2 linked regions of the Pseudovibrio sp. Tun.PSC04-5.I4 genome follow. The protein of the gene in region 1 interacts with the protein of each later gene in a pairwise test. Links are inferred from orthologs where the notes say so. Each region holds a gene or a part of one and is shown on either strand. Other genes may lie near its edges. The genes, in order: sfsA and BLS62_RS17615.

Evidence for each region.
Region 2: the proteins of sfsA (region 1) and BLS62_RS17615 interact in binary tests that used the Escherichia coli proteins (3 or more experiments, as listed by UniProt). The link is inferred for Pseudovibrio sp. Tun.PSC04-5.I4 from one-to-one orthologs.

Annotation. Positions count from the first base shown.
Region 1 is NZ_FNLB01000006.1:4,324,437-4,327,728, reverse strand. Bases 315-3,285 are described here. They hold sfsA (DNA/RNA nuclease SfsA), read right to left. Parts: upstream 2,167-3,285; coding sequence 1,462-2,166; downstream 315-1,461. Other genes in these bases: BLS62_RS25240 (TrkH family potassium uptake protein), read right to left, coding at 2,191-3,285; BLS62_RS25250 (tetratricopeptide repeat protein), read left to right, coding at 807-1,457; BLS62_RS25255 (hypothetical protein), read left to right, coding at 315-802. Outside these bases: gpt (xanthine phosphoribosyltransferase), read left to right, coding at 1-71; more of BLS62_RS25255, read left to right, coding at 275-314; more of BLS62_RS25240, read right to left, coding at 3,286-3,292. UniProt on the Escherichia coli protein: Binds to DNA non-specifically. Could be a regulatory factor involved in maltose metabolism.
Region 2 is NZ_FNLB01000006.1:2,653,574-2,656,838, forward strand. The notes cover bases 31-2,974. They hold BLS62_RS17615 (glutamate-5-semialdehyde dehydrogenase), read left to right. Parts: upstream 31-826; coding sequence 827-2,122; downstream 2,123-2,974. Other genes in these bases: proB (glutamate 5-kinase), read left to right, coding at 31-771; BLS62_RS17620 (nicotinate-nucleotide adenylyltransferase), read left to right, coding at 2,119-2,778; rsfS (ribosome silencing factor), read left to right, coding at 2,938-2,974. In the rest of the region: more of proB, read left to right, coding at 1-30; more of rsfS, read left to right, coding at 2,975-3,265. UniProt on the Escherichia coli protein: Catalyzes the NADPH-dependent reduction of L-glutamate 5-phosphate into L-glutamate 5-semialdehyde and phosphate. The product spontaneously undergoes cyclization to form 1-pyrroline-5-carboxylate.

The sequences.
Region 1 (3,292 bases):
CCTGGGTGTACTTCCCTTGGGACATGGGTTGGCAGTTCCAGCCACCAATCTCAAAAGACACTGCAGGCTAAAGTCTATTCCCCCAAAGCGGGTTCCGGTTTCCAAACAGGAATACGCGCTTTGAGACTTAGAAGTTCCAAATTGTTTTCAAGCCCCGGCATCAGCTGGGGCTTTTTATTTGTGCCTACCCCTAAATAACACTCAGCATACGTTCGCTTCGGCATCCCTTATAATGAGAACGGAATAAATCCTCCCTCTGTGCTGGAACTGCTCGATGAACCCGTTCGATAACATAGACACCATATTGGGTTACGGCTTCCTCGGCCTATCCTTCCTCTTCGTCTATCTGGCTTACACAAACATCCGCGAAGTCATCAAAGATGACAAGCCGACAGAGGCTGCTGTCAATCTTTCAAAATTTTTCATGATTGGGGCCATGCTGTTCATGATCATCGCCGCTCCGCTTCAGATCGCCATGATCTACGTGAACTCGCAGGTGACAGAGAAAAAAATCAAACTAACAATCACCATGCCTCAACCAGCTTGGGATGACACTCTAGGTCAGGTCGTTCTGCTTCACAAAGGTCAACAAGTTCCAATAATCAATAGGCAGCACACAGGAGAATACCGGGAGGACGACACCGTCGTTCTCAATGCTGCCAAGGTTCACAACATCATTCGCACCATAAGAGCACAGCTTGCAGCTCTCAATGCAGCACGAAACATGCCGGTTCAACCTGCAATTGGCCCACCAGAGGCTCCAGTCTCTTCGCAAACACTCGAAATGCTACAGGGAGGCTGAAGCTATGAAACTGCTCAAACTGATATTGATTAGCATGACTGCACTCCTTTTATTCCTCTCCTCGTCGTGGGCCATGGATAAATTCGGACAGGACGTATCCCCGGAACTTGAGGCAAAAACGCTACTTGCAAGAATGCTGCGCCAACCTTTTAGGCCTGACACTTATGATCCGAAAAAGTCAGTTGAGCAGCTGTTGGAAGTTGTTGAAAGCAAAGCCGATTATTTCCGAGCGTATTTCAACCTCGGCCTCGCTTATCATGAGCTGGATGACTATCCCAACGCCAAAGCAGCCTTCAACAAAGCCATCATTATTCGGCACGAGCTGAACATTGAGGACACGTCTGTCGTCAACACAGCTGGCTGGGTTGCGATGAAACATGGCGATTTCAGCCATGCAGAAGGTCTCCTCAAACAGGCCGAGGCACTCACAATAAATGAGGAAAGCTTCACCAAACGCGCAACAATCAGCAACCTTGGGGAACTGTACTTCCTCACCCAACGTTTTGAGGAAGCAGAGCGCTACCTCACCCGATCCTTGCAAGATTACGGCAATGAAGCCGCGCAGTATTATCTGGATGTAATAGCCGCAACACAGAAGCTAGAGAAAAACATCGCCGGAGATATCCCAGCTGCAACACCAGAGGCTCTGCAATAGCAACCTAGCATTTCACTGCAATTGGCCTGTCTGCAATAATCTCTTCTGCAGTCAGGCGGCAGCCGATGGCATAAACCTCAACACCAGCCGCAATGGCTTCATCAAAAATCTTGCCATACTTGGGGTCAATATCCCGTGCCAAGGTGAGTGCATCACAATCATCACGCTGGATTAGAAACACCATTGCAGAACGATGCCCTTCCTTGACCATATCCCCAAGCTCAACCAAATGCTTTGCCCCGCGCGCTGTCACTGCATCAGGGAACTCAGCAATACCCTGCTGCCGCGCAAGTGTTACATTCTTCACTTCAACGTAAGTGAGCTGATCATTCGGCCCTTCCAGCAAAATATCAATGCGGGAATTCTGGCCATACTTCACTTCACGCCGCAGTGTCTCATAGCCAGTCAACTCAGGAATGCGACCAGCCTCAATTGCTTCTTCAACTAACTTGTTAGGTCTACTGGTGTTGATGCCAACCATAGCACCACCCACTTCCAGCATTTCCCAAGAGTACTTCAGCTTACGTTTAGGATTGTTGGAGGGAGAAACCCACACTTTGAGCCCCTCATCCTTCAACCCCATCATAGAACCAGAGTTGGCCACATGAGCGATCACCTCTTCACCACTCCCATCCAGAATAATATCGGACAGAAACCGCTTATAGCGCTTCACCAGACGGCCAGTAAGCAACTGACTTTCAAATCGCATGGCGATCACTCCACTCTAGTTTGATTATTTGGACCAGAAATCCGGATCCAGAAGAATAAGAACGGTAAACAACTCCAACCGGCCCATCAGCATAGCAACACATAGGATCCACTTAACCGGATCAGGAAGCGGAGCAAAGTTGCCAGCAGGACCGATCATCGTTCCAAGACCCGGGCCAACATTACCAACGGATGTCGCAGCAGCAGATACTGCCGTCACAAGATCCAGATGGAACAGGGACAAGATCAACGTCAGAATACCAACGGTGCCAATGTAAACCACCAAAAACGCCAAAACCGAGAAGGTCAGCTCAGGCGTCAGGTGCGTGTTTCCGTAGGTCACAGAGATAACGCGGTTAGGACGCACCATCCGGCGCATATGCGCAATGACGGTTCCAAAGAAGACGAGGAAGCGGAAGATTTTAATGCCGCCCGTTGTCGACCCAGTACACCCACCAACGAACTTAAGCAGGAACGCGAGGCCAATAACTGGAGCACCCCACGAAGTGTAATCCCCCATGGCATAGCCCGTGCCGGTTACAACCGAAATCACATTGAACGTAGACTGTAAAACAGCACTGCCAAAGCTATCTGCATTGCCAGACGCCCCGAGGTAGATCGTCAGAGCAATGGAAATAACACCAATCAACCACAGGAAAGACCGCACTTGCGGATCTCGCCACAACAACAAAGGCTGACCGCGCAATGCTTGAATGATCAAAACAAACGGCAAAGACCCAATGACCATAAAGACAATGGCAATCCAACCGGTCACCGGATTGGTGAAATAACCAAACGAGTCATCATGGGTGGAATACCCGCCGGTCGCAATTGTTGTGAGACCATGATTAAACGCATCAAACATGGTCATTCCAGAAAACCAGAAGAACATAATGCATAGGCTGGTCAGAAACAAATATGTCAAACCAATCAGACGGATAAGCTCAATGGAACGGCCTACGATCTTTTCACTCTGATCAGAGCTCTCAGTTTGGAAAAGTTGCATTCCACCGATGCGCAAAAACGGCAAAAGAACAATCGCCATAACGACAATCCCAACACCGCCCATCCACTGCATCAGCGAACGCCAGACCAACAAGCCCGGCGGAAGAGAATCGAGGCCGGAT
Region 2 (3,265 bases), 1.7 Mb from region 1 along the record:
GCGCGTGAAACCATTGGCACCCTGCTGAAAATGGGCGCTGTACCGATCATCAACGAGAACGACACTGTTGCGACCTCCGAAATCCGGTATGGCGATAATGACCGTCTTGGCGCCCGTGTGGCGACAATGGCGAGTGCGGACCTCTTGGTGCTGCTCTCTGATGTTGATGGCCTTTATACTGCTGCGCCGCAAAAGGATCCCAATGCGATCTTTTTGCCGGAAGTTCCACAGGTCACACAAGAGATTGAAGCGATGGCCGGTTCTGCTGGCTCTGCGTTTTCCTCTGGCGGCATGAAAACCAAGATCGATGCGGCGAAAATCTCGCAATCTGCCGGGACCACCATGATTATTGCCAGCGGCAAGACCATGAACCCGCTGACTGCGATTGAGAATGGCGCACGCGCAACTTGGTTCCCTGCTCCCTCTTCTCCCTCGCGAGCTCGGAAGACGTGGATCAGCGGTCACTTGAAACCACATGGTACAGTGCAATTGGATGCAGGTGCATTAAAGGCCGTTAAAGCTGGCAAGAGCTTGCTGCCTGCTGGCGTGACCAAAGTTGACGGCACATTCACTCGCGGGGATGCGGTACGTCTTTTAAATGCTGATGGCCATGATGTGGGCCGGGGCCTTATTGCCTATGATTACGGCGAGGCCTCTCTCATCATTGGGCGCAACAGCAGGGAAATTGAAGCTATTATCGGTTATGCGGGGCGCGCAGAGATGATCCATACAGATGATCTTGTGCTCTCAACTTCTGATTTGGATAATTGATAGAAACTGTTTAGGTTGAAGAGCTTCAACCGGCGATGATTTAAGGGTTTTGCAGATGCTGACTAGTTCTGAAACAGCAAATGCGGGAAATACCAGCATTTGTGACCTGATGGCGACCATTGGCAAGAAAGCACGCGCGGCAGCTCGTGTTCTTGCAATTGCTCCCACAAGCCAAAAGAACAAAGGCCTGGAGGCAATGGCTGCTGCTGTTCGCGCTGCAACTCCGCAAATCCTCGCTGCCAATGCTCTTGATCTGGACGCAATGACGGCCAACAATCAGCAAACCTCCTTTATTGATCGCGGCACCTTAAACGAAGAGCGCATTGAAGCCATTGCTGGCGCACTGGAAGACATTTCCAAGCTGGACGATCCGGTTGGCAGCAATATTGCTCAATGGACCCGCCCAAACGGACTGGACATCTCCCGCGTACGGACACCCCTTGGTGTGATCGGCGTGGTTTATGAAAGCCGTCCCAATGTGACAGCTGATGCTGGCGCCCTGTGCCTGAAAGCGGGCAATGCGGTTATTCTGCGCGGTGGTTCTGACACCATCAACTCCAACCTTGCCATTTATAAGGCTCTGCAATCCGGACTGGCTGATGCTGGCTTGCCTGTTGATGCAATTCAAGTTGTACCGGTGAAAGACCGCGCTGCCGTGGGCGAAATGCTAAAAGGTCTGAATGGCAATCTGGATGTGATCATTCCACGTGGCGGCAAAAGCCTTGTGGCACGGGTGCAGGAGGAAGCTCGCGTGCCGGTGTTTGCCCACCTTGAGGGGCTGGTTCACATTTTCATCGATAAGAACGCCGATCTGGATAAAGCGGTAGACATTGTTGTGAATTCTAAACTGCGACGCACAGGCATTTGTGGCGCGGCTGAAACTTTGTTGGTGGACGAAGCAGTTGCTGCGACACACCTGCCTCCAATCCTTGCTGCACTTCGGCAGAAGGGCTGTGAAATTCGCGGTGATGAAGAAGTGTTGATGCTTTACCCGAGCGCGAAGGAGGCTTCTGCGGAAGATTGGGCGACAGAATATCTGGCCGCTATTATCTCCGTGAAGATTGTTGGCGGTCTGGTTGATGCAATTGAGCACATCAGTGAATACGGCTCCAACCACACCGACTGCATCATCACCGAGGATCAGGTTGCGGCTCAAAAATTCCTCGCAGAAGTGGATTCCGCAATTGTTCTTCACAATGCATCCACACAGTTTGCAGATGGCGGAGAGTTTGGTATGGGCGCAGAAATTGGCATCGCCACAGGCCGTATGCATGCACGTGGTCCGGTAGGTGTTGAGCAGCTGACCAGCTTCAAATATGTCGTTCGCGGGACTGGCCAAACCCGTCCATGATCGTAACAGACCCACAAACCTTTGATAGCCGCGGCAAGCTGGGAGAGGTGCCACCTTCCTGGCTGCGCCTGCCCTATGCAGCTGACGGAAATCGCATTGGATTGTTTGGCGGTTCCTTCAATCCTCCGCATCCCGGCCATTTTCTGGTGGCTGAAACCGCCCTGCGCCGGCTGGAGTTGGATCAGATCTGGTGGTTGGTTACGCCCGGCAATCCGCTAAAATCCCGCCACGAACTGACATCTTTGGAAGAGCGGGTATGTGCGACAAAAGCGCTGGCGCGGCACCCACGCATGAAGGTGACGGCTTTTGAAGCTGTTCTCGGCACCTCTTATACAGCAAGCACTTTGAAGAGTTTGCGGCGTATCCGACCAAGGTTGAACTTTGTCTGGGTGATGGGTGCAGACAATCTCGCAAATTTTCACCATTGGCAAAACTGGCAGAGCATTATAGAAGGGGTGCCTGTGGCAATCGTTGACAGGCCTAAAGCGACGCTTTCGTCTCTTTCAGCTCGCGTTTGCCAGAGGTATGCCTTTGCTCAGATAAAAGAGGAAAGTGCACGCCAGCTGCCTGAGTGCAAAGCCCCTTGCTGGACCATTCTACATGGCCCGCTAGACGAAACCTCCTCCACTTTACTGAGGGATAGAGGACACGCCTAAGGGAAACTTGCGCGGTTTGCAGCGACAAGTGTCTTGAAAATGCCATAGGGACCTGAGTATTCTTCTTGACGGAAGGCTTGAGTTTGTGCATTCCAAGCTATCTTACATGGCAGATGCAATCTGCTTATCTTTAACCATGGCGAGGGCGCTTAGCTGACCATGATAACTCAACATGAAGGGACGGACACCATCGCTCCTCTTCAACCGCACGACACCTCCGAAAACGGGGATGTGCTTGCACTGATCGTCAAAAGCCTGGATGACTCCAAGGCTGAAGAGATCGTATCCGTAGATCTTGCTGGCAAGTCTGCATTGGCTGACTACATGGTTGTGGCTTCTGGCCGCTCACATCGCCATGTTGGCGCTGTTGCTGACCACTTGCTCCGTGATCTGAAACTGGCAGGCTACACCGGTGCCCGCATTGAAGGCATGCCGCATTGTGACTGGGTGCTCATCGATATCGGTGATGCAATCATTCACATTTTCC